Anaeromyxobacter diazotrophicus: one gene and its partner. The protein of the gene in region 2 interacts with the protein of the main gene of each other region in a pairwise test. Links are inferred from orthologs where the notes say so. Each region holds a gene or a part of one and is shown on either strand. Other genes may lie near its edges.

Region 1 (7,137 bases), on a different replicon or contig from region 2:
TAGACCACCTCCCCGGCCCGGTCCTTCATGAGGTAGCAGCCCGGCTCGGGCGGCAGGTCGGCCAGCTTCTGTCGCAGGGCGGCGTCCATCTGCGGCGGGATTCTAAGCGGTTCCCACGGCTTGCGCCGGTCGTCCCTCCTGCCAGACGACCGCACGCGCGCCACCTCCTGCGCACCTTGTCCCCGTTGATCGAGGGAACCCCCCAGGGGCACAGTCGAACCCGGTGGCCAGCCGCCCGGAGGCGCGCCGTCCGCCCGCCCGCGAGGACCCTCGATGCACCTCCGCTCCGCCGCCGCGCTGCTGCTGGCGGGACCGCTCCTCGCCTGCGGCCCCGGCGCCACGAGCGGCCCTGGGGCGCCGGCGCTCCACACCCAGTCCGGCGCGGTGCTCCGCGTCGCGCACCCGGTGGGCGGCCGTTACCTCGTGGTGCTGCGCGACGACCTCGCCAAGGAGCACGACGTGGCGATCGACGCCGCCGCGCTCGCCGGCCAGCACGGCGGGCGGGTGGCGGGCACCTGGCGCCACGCGCTGCGCGGCTTCCTGGCGGAGCTGACGGACGCCCAGGCGCAGGCGCTCGCGCAGGACCCGAGCGTCGCGCGGGTGGAGGAGGACGGCGAGCTCCACGCCGAGGGGATCGAGGTGGGCGCCCCCTGGGGGCTCGACCGCCTCGACCAGCGCGGCCTGCCGCTCGACGGCAGCTACGGCTACGGCGCGGACGGCGCGGGGGTGAACGCCTACGTCATCGACACCGGGATCCGCGCCACGCACGCGGAGTTCGGCGGCCGCGCCGCGGGCGCCTTCACGGCCGTGGACGACGGCCACGGCACCGACGACTGCAACGGCCACGGGACGCACGTGGCGGGCACGCTGGGGGGTTCGACCCACGGCGTGGCGAAGGGCGCGCGGCTGTGGTCGGTGCGCGTCCTCGACTGCACCGGGGCCGGGTCGGTCTCGTCCGCGCTGTCGGGGATCGACTGGGTGGCCGCCAACCACCTCTCGCCGGCGGTCGCGAACCTGAGCCTGGGCGGCGCGGCCTCGGCCACCCTCGACCAGGCGGTGCAGAGCGCCATCGCCGCCGGCGTCACCTTCGCGGTGGCGGCGGGCAACGGCGCGCTCGACGCCTGCACGCAGTCGCCGGGGCGCCTCCCGGCCGCCCTGACCGTGGGCGCCTCCGACGCCTCGGACGCCCAGGCCTCGTTCTCGAACTTCGGCAGCTGCCTCGACCTGTACGCGCCGGGCGTGGGCATCACCTCGGCGTGGTTCACCTCCGACACCGCCACGAACACGCTCAGCGGGACCTCGATGGCGACCCCGCACGTCGCCGGGGCCGCGGCCCTCGTCCTGTCGCAGCGCCCGTCGGCGACGCCGGCCGAGGTGGCGGCGGCGCTCACCGCGAACGCCACCTCCGGCCAGCTCTCGGGGGTCGGAACCGGCTCCCCGGACGCGCTGCTCTTCACCGGGTTCCTGGGCTTCGGCGCTCCCGCGGACGCCACCGCGCCGGCGACCGGCGTGAGCGCGCCCGCCCCCGGCGCCACCGTGTCGGGCGTGGTGACCTTCGCCGCGACCGCCAGCGACGACGTGGGCGTGACGCGCGTCGAGCTCTACGTCGACGGGGCGCTCGTCGCCACCGCGGCCGCGCCGCCCTGGACCGCGCCCTGGGACACCACCGCGGCCGCGAACGGGCCGCACACCCTCACCAGCCGGGCCTACGACGCGGCCGGCCACGCCGGCGAGTCGGCCGCCGTGTCCGTGACGGTGGCGAACGCCGCGCCCGCGGCCGCCTGCGCCGCCACCCGCCAGCTCCTCGCCAACCCCGGCTTCGAGGCGGGCACCGCCGCGCCGTGGGTCGCCACCGCCGGCGTCCTCGACCCGACCACCTCGCCGGCCGCGCACAGCGGCGGCTGGAAGGCCTGGCTCGACGGCTACGGCAGCCCCCACGTGGACGACCTCTGGCAGGAGGTCACCCTCCCCGCCGGCGCCTGCGGCGCGAGCTTCAGCTTCTGGCTGCAAGTGACCACCGCCGAGACCAGCGCCTCGACCGCCTTCGACACGCTCACCGTCACCGTGCGCGACGGCGCCGGAAGCCTCCTCGGCACGCTCGGCGCCTTCTCGAACCTCGACGCGTCGAGCGGCTGGACCCAGTGGCGCTTCGACCTCTCGGCGTGGCGCGGCAGGACCATCCGCCTCCACCTCCACGCCGCCGAGGATCCCACGCTCCAGACGAGCTTCCTCGTCGACGACGCGGCGGTCACGGTGGTGCAGTAGCGCCGCTCACCGGCGCCGGCGCCGCATCGCCTGGGCCCGGCGAGGCGCCCGGGCCGCGTCGCCGGCCGCGAGGTTGGCCCCCGAGCCGAGCAGGCCCTTCATCCCGACGCCGAGCTTCCGCACCACCCCGAGCTGGAGGTCCTTCAGCGCCAGGACGCGGTCCCGGAGCTGGGCCGCCCGCTCGAACTCGAGCGCCTGCGAGGCGGCCTTCATCTCCTTCTCCAGCTCGGCGATCATGCGCGGGAGCTCCTCCGGCTGGTACTCGGCGCCGTCGGCCGCCAGCGGCACGGGCAGCTCGCCCGCCGGGGCCTCGGCCAGGTGCAGGTCGGTGATGTTCCTCCGCACCGACTGGGGAGTGATCCCGTGTTCCTCGTTGTACCGGCGCTGGATCTCGCGCCGCCGGTTCGTCTCGTCGAGCGCCTTGCGCATCGAGTCGGTGACCTTGTCGGCGTAGAGCAGCACCCGGCCGTTCAGGTTGCGGGCGGCGCGGCCGATGGTCTGGATGAGCGAGACCTCGCTGCGCAGGAACCCCTCCTTGTCGGCGTCGAGCACCGCCACCAGCGACACCTCCGGGATGTCGAGCCCCTCGCGCAGCAGGTTGATGCCGATGAGGACGTCGAACTCGCCCCGCCGCAGGTCGCGGATGAGGGCGCTCCGCTCCAGCGTGTCGATGTCGGAGTGCAGGTAGCGGCAGCGGACGCCGACGTCGGTGTAGTACTCGGTCAGATCCTCCGCCATGCGCTTGGTGAGGGTGGTGACGAGGACGCGCTCGCCCGCCGTGGCGCGCGTCCGCACCTCCGCCAGGAGGTCGTCCACCTGCGTCCCGACCGGCCGCACCTCCACCTCCGGGTCCACGAGGCCGGTGGGCCGGATGATCTGCTCCACCACCACGCCGCCCGCCCGGTCGAGCTCGTACCGGGCCGGGGTGGCGGAGACGTAGATGCCCTGCTTCACGATGCGCTCGAACTCCTCGAACTTGAGCGGGCGGTTGTCGAGCGCCGAGGGCAGGCGGAAGCCGAAGTCCACCAGCGTCTCCTTGCGGGAGCGGTCGCCGCGGTACATGGCGCCGATCTGCGGCACGGTCTGGTGGGACTCGTCGATGACGAGCAGGAAGTCCTTCGGGAAGTAGTCGATGAGGCAGGGCGGCGCGTCGCCGGCCCGGCGCCCGGAGAGCCAGCGCGAGTAGTTCTCGATCCCCGAGCAGAAGCCCATCTGCTCCAGCATCTCGAGGTCGAACATCGTCCGCTGCTCGAGCCGCTGCGCCTCGACCAGCTTGTCCTGCGCGCGCAGCTCCTGGAGCCGGCCGCGCAGCTCCTCGCAGATCCCGTCGATGGCGCGCTTGCGCGTCTCCGGCGCCGAGACGTAGTGGCTGTTGGGGAAGATGGCGACCTTGTCCAGCTCCCCCAGGTTCTGGCCGCGCAGGGGGTCGAACTCGGTGATGCGGTCCACCACGTCGCCGAAGAACTCGATGCGGACGGCGCGCTCCTCCTCGTACGGAGGGAAGACCTCGAGCGTGTCGCCGCGGACGCGGAAGGTGCCGCGGTGGAAGTCGAGGTCGTTCCGCTCGTACTGGATGTCGATGAGGGAGCGGATGAAGCGGTCGCGCAGGAACTCCTGGCCCTTCTCCACCTGCTGCAACAGCCCGTAGTACGCCTCGGCGGTGCCGAGGCCGTAGATGCACGACACCGACGCCACGATGAGCACGTCGTTGCGGGTGAGGAGCGCGTGGGTCGCCGCGTGCCGCATGCGGTCGATCTCGTCGTTGATGGACGAGTCCTTCTCGATGTACGTGTCGGTCGAGGGGACGTACGCCTCGGGCTGGTAGTAGTCGTAGTAGCTGACGAAGTAGTGGACGGCGGCGTCGGGGAAGAGCTCCTTGAACTCGCCGTAGAGCTGCGCCGCCAGGGTCTTGTTGTGGGCGATGACGAGCGTCGGCCGCTTCACCTCCGCCACCACGTTGGCGACGGTGAAGGTCTTGCCCGAGCCCGTCACCCCCAGGAGCACCTGCGCCAGGTCGCCGCGGCGCAGCCCCTCCGTCAGCTCGCGGACGGCGCGCGGCTGGTCGCCGGTCGGCTGGTAGGGGCTCTTGATCGCGAAGGACACCCGCGGAGCTTAACGCGGAGCGGCGGCCCCCGCCGCGGACTACTCCACCTTCCAGGTGGTGCCCTGCGGCCCGTCCATGAGCGCGACGCCCAGGGCGAGGAGCTCGTCGCGGATGGCGTCGGAGCGGGCGAAGTCCTTCGCCTTCCGCGCCGCGGCGCGCTCCTCGAGGCGCCGGGCCACCAGCGCCTGGTCGACGCCGCGCCGCGCCGCGGCCCGGTCGCGCAGCGCCGCCAGCGCCGCTGCCGGAGGCCGCTGCACGATGCCGAGCTCGTGGCCGGCGAGCCGCGCGTCGCGGGCGAAGCGGGCCAGGCGCGCCCGGTCCTCCGGGGTCTTCTTGCCCTTCTTGTCGGCGAGGGCGTTGGCGGCGGTGAACGCGTCGGCGAGCAGGCCGAGCACGGCGGCGGTGTTGAAGTCGTCGTCGAGCGCGGCGCGGCAGGCCTCGACGAGGTCGCCGTCGGCGGCGCCCTCGCCGGCCGGCGCGCCGGCGCCGAGCGCGTCCGCCTTCTGCAGCGTCTCGTACAGGTAGACGAGCCGCTTCTCCGCCTCCACCAGCACCGCGTCGCTGTAGTTGATGGGGTTGCGGTAGTGGGTGTTGAGCAGGAAGACCCGCACCGCCTCCGGGTCGAACTTGGCCAGCACGTCGCGCACGGTGAAGAAGTTGCCGAGCGACTTCGACATCTTCTGGTCGTCGATCTCGACGAAGCCGTGGTGCATCCAGTAACGGGAGTACCCCTCCGCGCGGAGCTCCCCCTCGCCCCCGGCCGCCACCGACTGCGCGATCTCGTTGGTGTGGTGGGGGAAGACGAGGTCCTTGCCGCCGCCGTGGAGGTCGATGGGCTCGCCGAGGTGCGCGGCGCTCATGGCCGAGCACTCGATGTGCCAGCCCGGCCGCCCCCGGCCCCAGGGCGAGTCCCAGGCCGGCTCGCCGGGCTTCGCGCCCTTCCACAGCGCGAAGTCGAGCGGGTCGCGCTTGGCCTCGCCGGGGTCGACGCGCGCGCCCGACAGCAGATCGTCGAGGTTGCGCTTGGCCAGGCGGCCGTACTCGGGGAACTTGCGGACCGCGTAGTAGACGTCGCCGTTCCCGGGCGCGTAGGCGAAGCCGCGCGCGACGAGGCGCTCGATGAGCGCGACGATCTGCGGCAGGTGCCCGGAGACGCGCGGCGCCACGTCCGGCGGCCCGTTGCCGAGCGCGGCCATGTCCTCGTCGAAGGCGCGGGCGTAGAAGTCCGCCAGCGCGATGGGATCCTCGCCCCGCTCGTTCGCGCGCTTGATGATCTTGTCGTCCACGTCGGTGAAGTTGCGGACGTACTTCACCTGGTAGCCGCGGGCGCGGAGGTGGCGCACCACCACGTCCCAGACCACGTAGCTGCGCGCGTGCCCGACGTGGGCGTGGTCGTAGACGGTGGGGCCGCAGGCGTAGAAGCGGACCTGCCCCGGCTCGAGGGGGACGAACTCGCGCTTCTTCCCGGCGAGGGTGTCGTGGATCTGGATGGCCATCGCGGTCGATCCTAGCCCGGAAGCGCGCGCCGGTGTCGAGAACCCGGCCGCTAAAGGGCGGCGCGGTAGAGCAGCGCGACCGCGTGCGCGGCGATGCCCTCGCCGCGGCCGACGAAGCCGAGCCGCTCGCCGGTGGTGGCCTTCACGTTCACCTGCGCCGGGGCGACGCCGAGCGCCTCCGCCAGCCGGGCGCGCATCTCCTCGGCGCGGGGCGCGATCTTCGGCCGGCGCGCCGCCAGGGTCACGTCGCAGTTGCCGACCCGCCAGCCGGCGGCCGCCGCCTTGCGGGCGATCTCGCGCAGGAGGACGAGCGAGGAGACGCCCTTCCAGCGGTCGTCCGTGTCGGGGAAGTGGCGGCCCAGGTCGCCCAGCCCGGCGGCGCCCAGCACGGCGTCGCCGATGGCGTGGGCGCAGATGTCCGCGTCCGAGTGGCCGACCAGGCCGTCGCCCTCGAACTCCACCCCGCCCAGCACCAGCCGGCGGCCGGGCCCGAAGGGGTGGACGTCGTAGCCGACCCCCATCGCGACCGGCGCCTCCAGCCGCGCCCGCGCCCGCTCCACGTCCTCGGCGCTCGTGATCTTGAAGTTCCCCGCCTCCCCCGGGACGAGCGCGACCGGGAGCCCGAGCCGCTCCACCAGCGCGCACTCGTCGGTGGCCTCGGCCGCGGCCGCCCCCGCCTCGGCGAAGGCGCGCCGCAGCACCTCGGCGCGGAAGCCCTGCGGCGTCTGCGCCAGCCAGAGCGTGCGGCGGTCGAGGGTGCGGCCGGCGCGCGGGGCCCCGCCGGCGTTCGGCGCCGCCTCCTTCACCGTGTCGCTCGCCGGCAGCGCGGCCAGCGCGGCCCCCTCCGCCGCGGCCGCCAGCGCGACCGCGCGGACCAGCGCCGGCGTCGCGAACGGCCGCGCGGCGTCGTGGACCAGCACCAGCGCGCAGTCGTCGGCCGCGGCGAGCCCGCGCTTCACCGAGTCGGCGCGGGCGGGGCCGCCCGCCACCGCGCGCACCGGCTTCCCCAGCCCGGCCAGGTCGGCCGCGGCGCGCGCCTCCTCGCCGGGGGGCACCACCGCCACGAGGACGTCGACCAGCTCGCAGGCGGCCAGCGTGGCCGCGCTCCGGCGCAGGACGGTCTGACCGCCCAGGCTGAGCCACTGCTTCGCGACGCCGGCCCGCGTCCCGGAGCCGCCCGCCGCCACGATCCCGCCCACCCGCTCGCCGCCGATCATCCCGCTCCTTTGCCGGAGCCTGGCACCGCGCGTGCTTCAGCGTGCCCGCGGATGC
Region 2 (7,635 bases):
GACGCCCGCGCTGGCCGCGATCTCCTGCGTCTCCCGGTTCGGGTCGCGGAGCATCGCGAGCAGGGCGTCCGGATCGAGGTTTTGCATTCAGCGCGGAATCTACACGCCAACCTTCGGTGCCTCAACGGAATGGGCGCCGCGCGCGGCGCCCCCGGCGCCCCCGGCGCGCCCGGGCGTGACCCCGGGCGGGCTGGCAGACGCTTGACGGGTCCGGGAGCTCCTCCTAGGCTCGTCCACCTGATCGAGACCCTCTGCCGAAGGAGCACGCCATGACGAAGCGATTCCTGCTGAGCGCCGCGCTGGCCGCCGCGAGCGCGTTCGCGCTGACCGCCGGCACCCCCGCCTACGCCTGCGGCAAGGACTGCGACTGCGCCAAGAAGGCCGCCGCCGAGAAGGGCGCGAAGCCCCAGGCGACCCCCGACGCGGCGCCTGCGCCGAAGCCCGCCGCGGCGGCCCCGGAGAAGAAGGCCGAGGGGACCGTCAAGTGCGAGTGCACGAAGGGCGGCAAGGGCTGCACCTGCCCCAAGGGCCAGTGCAAGTGCGCGAACTGTGGCGCCCCCAAGTACTCGGCTGCCGAGCCCGAGAAGAAGGGCTGCGAGTGCGCGAAGGGGAAGGACTGCGCCTGCCCGAAGGGCGAGTGCAAGTGCCACCAGAAGGCGGCCAAGGCCGCCTGAGGGGCGCCACCTCGACGCAGCGCGGAGGGCCGGCTCGCGCCGGCCCTCTTCATTTGACGCGCGCGGCGAGGGCGATGGCGCCGAGGATGAGCGCGCCGCCGGCGAGCTGCAGCGGCGAGAGCGCCTCGCCGAGCGCGACCCAGGCGAGCGCCGCCGCGAGCACCGGCTCCAGCATCGCGAGCAGCATGGCGACGCTGCCGGGCAGCACCGCCAGGGCCGCCGCGTAGAGCGTGAACGGCAGGGCGCTCGCGAGCAGCGCCACGTACAGGAAGTACGGCACGTCGGCCGGCGGGATGCTGGCGAGCGCCTGCCACGGGGTGCGCACCGGCACGAAGACGAGCGAGCCGAGCGTGAGCCCGACCGCGAGGAGCGGGATGGCGCCCAGCCCGCCCCGGCGCAGCTCGCCCGCGGTGACCGTCGCGCTCGCGAACGCGAACGCCGCCCCGAGCCCCCAGGCCAGGCCGGCCGCCGGGACCCGGACCCCGCCGCCCGGCAGCACCAGGAGCGCCGAGCCGGCGCTGGCGGTCGCGAGCGCCGCCGCCACCAGCGGGGAGGGGAGGCGCCGCGCCCGGACCGCCTCGAAGGCGGCCACCAGGAGCGGCGCCGTGTACTGGAGGAAGATGGCGACCGCCACGCCGGCGGCGGCGATCGCCTGGAAGTAGGTGAGCTGGACGGCGGCCAGCAACAGCGCGTAGAGCGCCAGCGCGGGCAGCCGCCGCGGCGCGAACGCGCCGGGGGCCACGCCCCGCGCCAGCGCGAGCGGGACGAGCGCCAGCCCGCCCACCAGCATGCGGACCTGCACCAGGTGGCCCGGGTCGACGGCGCGCTGGAAGAGCGCGCGCGCCACCACCCCGTTCACGCCCCACAGCGCCGCCGCCGTCAGCACCTGGAGGACGGCGGCGGTGCGGCGGGCGGGCCGGGGCGAGCCGGCCGCCGGGGCCGCGACCGCCTTCGCCGCGCCCGCCACCGGTCAGCCGATCTTCTGGTACTTCGACGCAGGCGCGCCGCAGATCGGGCACTTGTCGGGCGGGTTGCCGAACTCGACGTCGCCGCAGACCGGGCAGAGGTAGACGTCCATCTTGGAGAGGTCGGCGCCCGCCTCGAGCGCCTGCAGCGCCTGGCCGAAGAGGCCCGCGTGGACCTTCTCCGCGGCGTTGGCGAACCCCAGCATGTGGCGCGCCTTGTGGTTCTCCGCCTGCGCCTGCGCCACCATGGGCGGGTACATCTCGGTGAACTCGTAGGTCTCCCCCGAGACCGCGGCGCGCAGGTTCTCGAGCGTGGAGCCGACGCCGCCCATGTTGCCGAGGTGCGCCAGCGCGTGGATCGTCTCGGCCTCGGCGGCGGCGCGGAACAGCTTCGCGATCTGCGGGTAGCCCTCCTTCTCCGCCTTCCGGGCGAAGGCGAGGTACTTGCGGTTGGCCTGGCTCTCGCCGGCGAAGGCGACCTGGAGGTTCTCGACGGTGGTGGGCATCTGGGGCTCCTGTCGACGTGTAGGGGCGGGGCTCGTCCCGCCCGCCGCGGCACGGCGGGCGGCGAACCCCCGCCCTACAGGACGGGGGCGCTGCTGTCCATGACCAGGCTCAGGCGCTGCGCTCGGTGGCGGGCCGGCGGGCGCGGTGCGCGCGCAGGACCTTCGCCAGGTAGTGCCCGGTGGAGCTCTCCTTCGCCGCCGCCACCTGCTCCGGCGTGCCCTCGGCGATGACGAGCCCGCCGCCGGCCCCGCCCTCGGGGCCGAGGTCCACCACCCAGTCGGCGCACTTGATGACGTCGAGGTTGTGCTCGATCACCACCACCGAGTTGCCCGCCTCCACCAGCCGGTCGAGCACCTGGAGCAGGCGGCGCGTGTCCTCGAAGTGCAGGCCGGTGGTCGGCTCGTCGAGGATGTAGAGCGTCCGGCCGGTGCCGACCCGCGCCAGCTCGCGCGAGAGCTTGATGCGCTGGGCCTCGCCGCCGGAGAGGGTGGGGGAGGGCTGCCCCAGCTTCACGTAGCCGAGGCCGACGTCGTCGAGCGTCTGCAGGACCCGCAGGATCTCGCGGTGGTTCGCGAACAGCGCCATCGCCTCGTGCACCGAGAGGTCGAGCACCTCGGCGATGTTCTTGCCCTTGAACTGGACCCGCAGCGTCGCCTCGTTGAAGCGCTTGCCGTGGCACACCTCGCACGGCACGAGCACGTCGGCGAGGAAGTGCATCTCCACCAGCTTCATGCCGTCGCCCTGGCACGCCTCGCAGCGGCCGCCCTTCACGTTGAAGCTGAAGCGGCCGGGCTGGTACCCGAAGGCGCGCGCCTCCGGGGTCTGGGCGAAGACCTCGCGGATGAGGTCGAACACCTTGGTGTAGGTGGCGGGGTTCGAGCGCGGCGTGCGCCCGATGGGCTGCTGGTTGATGTCGATGACCTTGTCGATCTGCTCGTGGCCGAGGATGGCCTGGTGCTTCCCGGGCACCTCGCGGGTGCCGTAGAGGAGCCGGGTGAGCGCCGGGCGCAGGATCGCGTTCACCAGGGTGGACTTCCCGGCGCCCGAGACGCCGGTGACCGCGGTGAGGGTGCCGAGCGGGAACTTGACCGTCACGTCCTTCAGGTTGTTCGCGCTCGCGCCCGCGACGGTCAGCGCGCCGTGCGCCGCGCGGCGCCGCTCCGGCACCGCGATCTCTCGCCGGCCGGAGAGGTAGGCGCCGGTGAGCGAGGCGGGGTGCCGCTTCACCTCCTCGGGCGTGCCCTGCGCCACGATCTCGCCGCCGTGCTCGCCCGCGCCCGGCCCGAAGTCCACCAGCCAGTCGGACTCCTCCATCGTCTCCTCGTCGTGCTCCACCACGATGACGGAGTTGCCGATGTCGCGCAGCCGCTTGAGCGTGCCGAGCAGCTTGCCGTTGTCGCGCTGGTGCAGCCCGATCGACGGCTCGTCGAGGATGTAGATGACGCCGGTGAGCTCGGACCCCATCTGCGAGGCGAGCCGGATGCGCTGGCTCTCGCCGCCGGAGAGCGACGGGCCGGGCCGGTCGAGCGTGAGGTAGGAGAGGCCCACGTCGAGGAGGAACTTGAGGCGGTTCTTGATCTCCTTGAGCAGCTCGTCGGCGATGCGCGCCTGGTGGCCCTGGAGGTCGAGCTGGTCGAGCCAGGCGTGCGCCTCGGTGATGGTGAGGCCCGACAGCTCGACGATGCTCTTGCCGCGGATCTCCACCGCCCGGCTCTCCGGCCGGAGGCGCTCGCCCTGGCAGGTGGGGCATGGCTTGTCGGAGAAGTAGCGCATGTAGTAGCGCCGCATCGCCTCCGAGCCGGTCGCCTTGAACCGTCGGTGGAGCTGGTTCACCACCCCCTCCCAGACGATCCGGGCGCGGTTCGTCCCCTCGTTGCCGTTGAGGACGATCTCGCGCTGCGCCTTGGGCAGCTTCGACCAGGGGGTGTCGAGGTCGATGCCGAGCGCGCGCGAGAGGTGCTCGACGAACTCGAAGGTCCAGCCCTCGCCCTTCTCCATCCCGCTCGCCCACGGGTCGATGGCGCCCTCGCGGATGGTGAGCGACGGGTCGGGGATGATGAGGTCCACGTCCATCTCGGCGCGGGTGCCGAGGCCCTGGCACTCCTGGCAGGAGCCGAGCGGGCTGTTGAACGAGAAGTTCTGGGGCGCCAGCTCGCCGAAGGAGAGGCCGCACACCGGGCAGGCGCTCTGCTCGGAGAAGAAGCGGTCGTGCTTCTTGTACTCCTCCGGATCGACCCCCGGTCCGACCTTCTGCTCCTGGGCCGCGTCGGCCGCGATGAGCGTGCCCTTGCCCTCGCGCAGCGCCGTCTCGACGGAGTCGGTGAGGCGGGCGCGGAGGTCCGGCTTCACCACCACCCGGTCGACCACCAGCTCGATGTCGTGCTTCAGCTTCTTGTCGAGGACGAGCCGCTCCTCGAGCGAGTGGACCACGCCGTCCACCCGGACGCGCGCGAAGCCCCGCTTGTGCGCGTCGCCGAGGAGCTCGCGGTACTCACCCTTGCGGTTCTGGACCAGCGGCGCGAGCAGGAGGAGGCGCGAGCCCTCCGGCATGGCCAGGAGCGTCTCGACGATCTGCTGGGCCGTCTGCTTCCCGACCGGGCGCCCGCAGCTCGGGCAGTGCTGGACCCCGATGGAGGCGTACAGCACGCGCAGGTAGTCGTGGACCTCGGTGATGGTCCCCACCGTCGAGCGCGGGTTGTTCGAGGCGGCCTTCTGCTCGATGGAGATGGTCGGGGAGAGCCCGCGGATGGTGTCGTACTTGGGCTTCTCCATCTGCCCGAGGAACTGGCGCGCGTACGAGGAGAGGGACTCGACGTAGCGGCGCTGGCCCTCGGCGTAGAGGGTGTCGAAGGCGAGCGAGCTCTTCCCGGAGCCGGAGACCCCGGTGAAGACGACCAGCTTCTTCTTGGGGATCTCGAGCTGGACCGACTTCAGGTTGTGCTCGCGGGCCCCCTTCACGACGATGGTTTCGGGCTCGCTCATGGATTCGCTGTCTTAACCGGCTCTGCCCCGCAGGGCCAGCGACGGAGCGCTCACGCCGTTCCCCCGCCGGGCGAAAGGCGGTATTCCACGGGGCACATGGCCGAGCTTCGCAACGACCGCGGCGCGCTGCGCTGTGCGCTGACCCTGGCGGGCCGGGCCTCGCCCGCCGGCCCCCCCGGCGGCGGCGCGGCCGAGCCTGCGCTCGACCTGCTCGCGACCGCCGCGGTCGAGTACCACGACGCGCGCGACGGCGAGTGGTGGCCGCTCGTGCGCCTGCCGCCGCTGCGGGTGGCGGCGGCCCAGGTCGACGAGCTCCTGGCCGCCACGGCGGCGCTCCTGCGCGGCGAGGGCGAGGGCTTCGCCTGGCGCGCCGGCGGCGAGGCGCCCCTCGCTGTCCAGCTCGGCGCGACCCCGGGCGGCGCGGTGGTCGAGATCGGCCTCGATCTCTCCGGCTTCCTGGCCGAGGCGGCCGGCGGAGGCGGGCCCGGCGGCGAGCTGGCGCTGTTCCGGTTCCGGGCCGCGCAGGCCGACCTGGTGCGCTTCTCCGGCGCGCTCGCCGCCGAGCTCGAGGCGATCCGCGCGTCATGAAGACGAAACGGCTCGCCGCGCGCGGACAGCTCTTCGTCTCGGGCGCGCTCTTCGGGCTCATGGCCTCGGTGGCGCGGCTCGCCTCGCGCGGCGGGACGGGCTTCACCGCCGCCCAGATGACCACCGTCCGCTTCGCGGTGGGCGCCGCCATGACCCTCGCGCTGTTCCGGCTGCGGCCCGGCACCTTCCGGCCGGTGCGGCGGTGGCTCCTCGTCAGCCGCGGGCTGCAGGGCGGCCTGGCGGTGCTGCTCTACTTCATCGCGCTGGCGCGCATCCCGGCCGGGCAGGCCACGCTCCTCAACAACCTCTTCCCCGTCTTCGCGGTGGGGATCTCGGTCTTCGCGCTGGGCGAGCGGCCGACGGTCCACCTCGCGCTGGCGCTGGCGCTCGTCACCGTCGGCGTCGGGCTCGTGATCGCGCCGGGCGCCGGTGCGCTGCTGGCGGTCGCCGACGCCGGCGTCCTGGCCGGCCTCGCCTCGGCGGTGCTCGGGGGCGGGGCGGTGGTGGCCATCCGGGCCCTCCGGCCCACCGACAACGCCCCGACCATCTTCTTCTCGTTCTGCCTGGGCGGGCTCGTCATGGCGGCCCCGTTCTCGGGGGGGCCCTGGCCCACCGACCCGCGGCTGTGGGCGCTGGCGGTGGCGGTGGGCGTGCTCTCCTTCTTCGCGCAGATCCTCATGACCCACGCCTACGGCGTGTTCACGGTGGCCGAGGCGGCGCTCTGGCAGCAGCTCACCCCGGCGGCCAGCTTCCTGTGGGCGCTCCCCATCCTGGGCGAGCGCCTCTCGCCGGTCGGCGCCTGCGGCCTCGTGCTCGGCGCCTGCGGCGTGGTGTACGGCAGCGTCCTCGGCCACCGCCCGGCCGAGGGGCTCCCGCCGGCGCCCATCGCCGAGCCGGTCGAGCCGGCATGACGGACCGGGCGCACGCGCGGCGCCGCGCGCTGGCGCGGCTCGAGCTCGCCGGCTCCGCCGTCTGCTTCGGGCTCATGGCCGTGCTGGCGCGCCGCCTGTCGCGCGGCCCGGGCGGCTTCACCGCCGGGCACCTGTCGGTGGTGCGCTTCGCGGTGGGGGCGCTGGTCTCGCTGGCGGTGTTCCGGCTCCGGCCCGCGCTCTACCGCCCGAGCAACTACCGGCTGCTCGTCTCGCGGGGCCTCTCCGGGGGACTGGTGGTGGTGCTCTACTTCGCGGCGCTGGCCCGCATCCCGGCCGGCGAGGCGGGGCTCCTCTACAACCTCTTCCCCGTCCTGGCGACCGGGATGTCCTTCTTCGCCTTCGGCGAGCGCCCCACCGTCCACCTGGTGGTGGCGCTGCTGGTGGCCACCGGCGGCGTGGCGCTCGTGCTCGGCGAGGGGGCGCTGCGGGTGGGGGTGGGCTGGGGCGAGGTGGCGGCGGTGGCGGCGGCCGTCTTCGCGGCCACGAGCGCCAACGTCATCCGCGCCATGCGCGGCACCGACAACGCCCCCACCATCTTCTTCTGGTTCTGCCTGGCCGGCTTGCCGGTGGTGCTCCCGTTCGCGCTGGATCCGTGGCCGGCGCTCGGGCCGGTCTGGGCGGTGGCGCTGGCCGTGGCGCTCGCCGCCTTCGCGGCGCAGGTGCTCATGACGGAAGCCTACGGCGCGCTGTCGGTCTCCGAGGCGGCGGTGTGGCTGCAGCTCACCCCCATCGCCCAGTACGCGCTGGCGCTGCCGCTCCTCGGCGAGAAGCCCGGGCTCCCCGCGCTGGCCGGGACGGCGCTGGCGGTGGCCGGGGTGGCATACGGGACTGCCTGGGGAAGCCGGCGCACGGCGCCGGTGGTGGCGGTGGCGCCGCCGCCGTGACCCCGCGGGCCCGCGCTGCGCCCGCCCCCGCGCGCGGTTAGGCCACGGCCCGTGCGCGCCCTCCTCGCCCTGCCCGCGCTGGCGCTCCTGGCGCTGTCCACGC

Evidence for each region. Proteins that work in one complex are often made in the same cells at the same time.
Region 1: the proteins of uvrA (region 2) and uvrB interact in binary tests that used the Escherichia coli proteins (3 or more experiments, as listed by UniProt). The link is inferred for Anaeromyxobacter diazotrophicus from one-to-one orthologs.

The regions. Positions count from the first base shown.
Region 1 is NZ_BJTG01000006.1:235,691-242,827, reverse strand. The notes cover bases 1,821-4,727. They hold uvrB (excinuclease ABC subunit UvrB), read right to left. Parts: upstream 4,369-4,727; coding sequence 2,272-4,368; downstream 1,821-2,271. Other genes in these bases: cysS (cysteine--tRNA ligase), read right to left, coding at 4,408-4,727; HWY08_RS14020 (S8 family serine peptidase), read left to right, coding at 1,821-2,265. In the rest of the region: excinuclease ABC subunit UvrC, read right to left, coding at 1-89; more of HWY08_RS14020, read left to right, coding at 274-1,820; more of cysS, read right to left, coding at 4,728-5,865; ispF (2-C-methyl-D-erythritol 2,4-cyclodiphosphate synthase), read right to left, coding at 5,916-7,082. UniProt on the Escherichia coli protein: The UvrABC repair system catalyzes the recognition and processing of DNA lesions. A damage recognition complex composed of 2 UvrA and 2 UvrB subunits scans DNA for abnormalities.
Region 2 is NZ_BJTG01000014.1:31,684-39,318, reverse strand. The notes cover bases 2,055-5,459. They hold uvrA (excinuclease ABC subunit UvrA), read right to left. Parts: upstream 5,129-5,459; coding sequence 2,255-5,128; downstream 2,055-2,254. Other genes in these bases: HWY08_RS20915 (hypothetical protein), read left to right, coding at 5,225-5,459; HWY08_RS20925 (rubrerythrin family protein), read right to left, coding at 2,055-2,145. Outside these bases: HWY08_RS20940 (Y4lR C-terminal helical domain-containing protein), read right to left, coding at 1-87; HWY08_RS20935 (hypothetical protein), read left to right, coding at 270-674; HWY08_RS20930 (DMT family transporter), read right to left, coding at 724-1,641; more of HWY08_RS20925, read right to left, coding at 1,645-2,054; more of HWY08_RS20915, read left to right, coding at 5,460-5,716; HWY08_RS20910 (DMT family transporter), read left to right, coding at 5,713-6,627; HWY08_RS20905 (DMT family transporter), read left to right, coding at 6,624-7,532; HWY08_RS20900 (PQQ-dependent sugar dehydrogenase), read left to right, coding at 7,584-7,635. UniProt on the Escherichia coli protein: The UvrABC repair system catalyzes the recognition and processing of DNA lesions. UvrA is an ATPase and a DNA-binding protein. A damage recognition complex composed of 2 UvrA and 2 UvrB subunits scans DNA for abnormalities.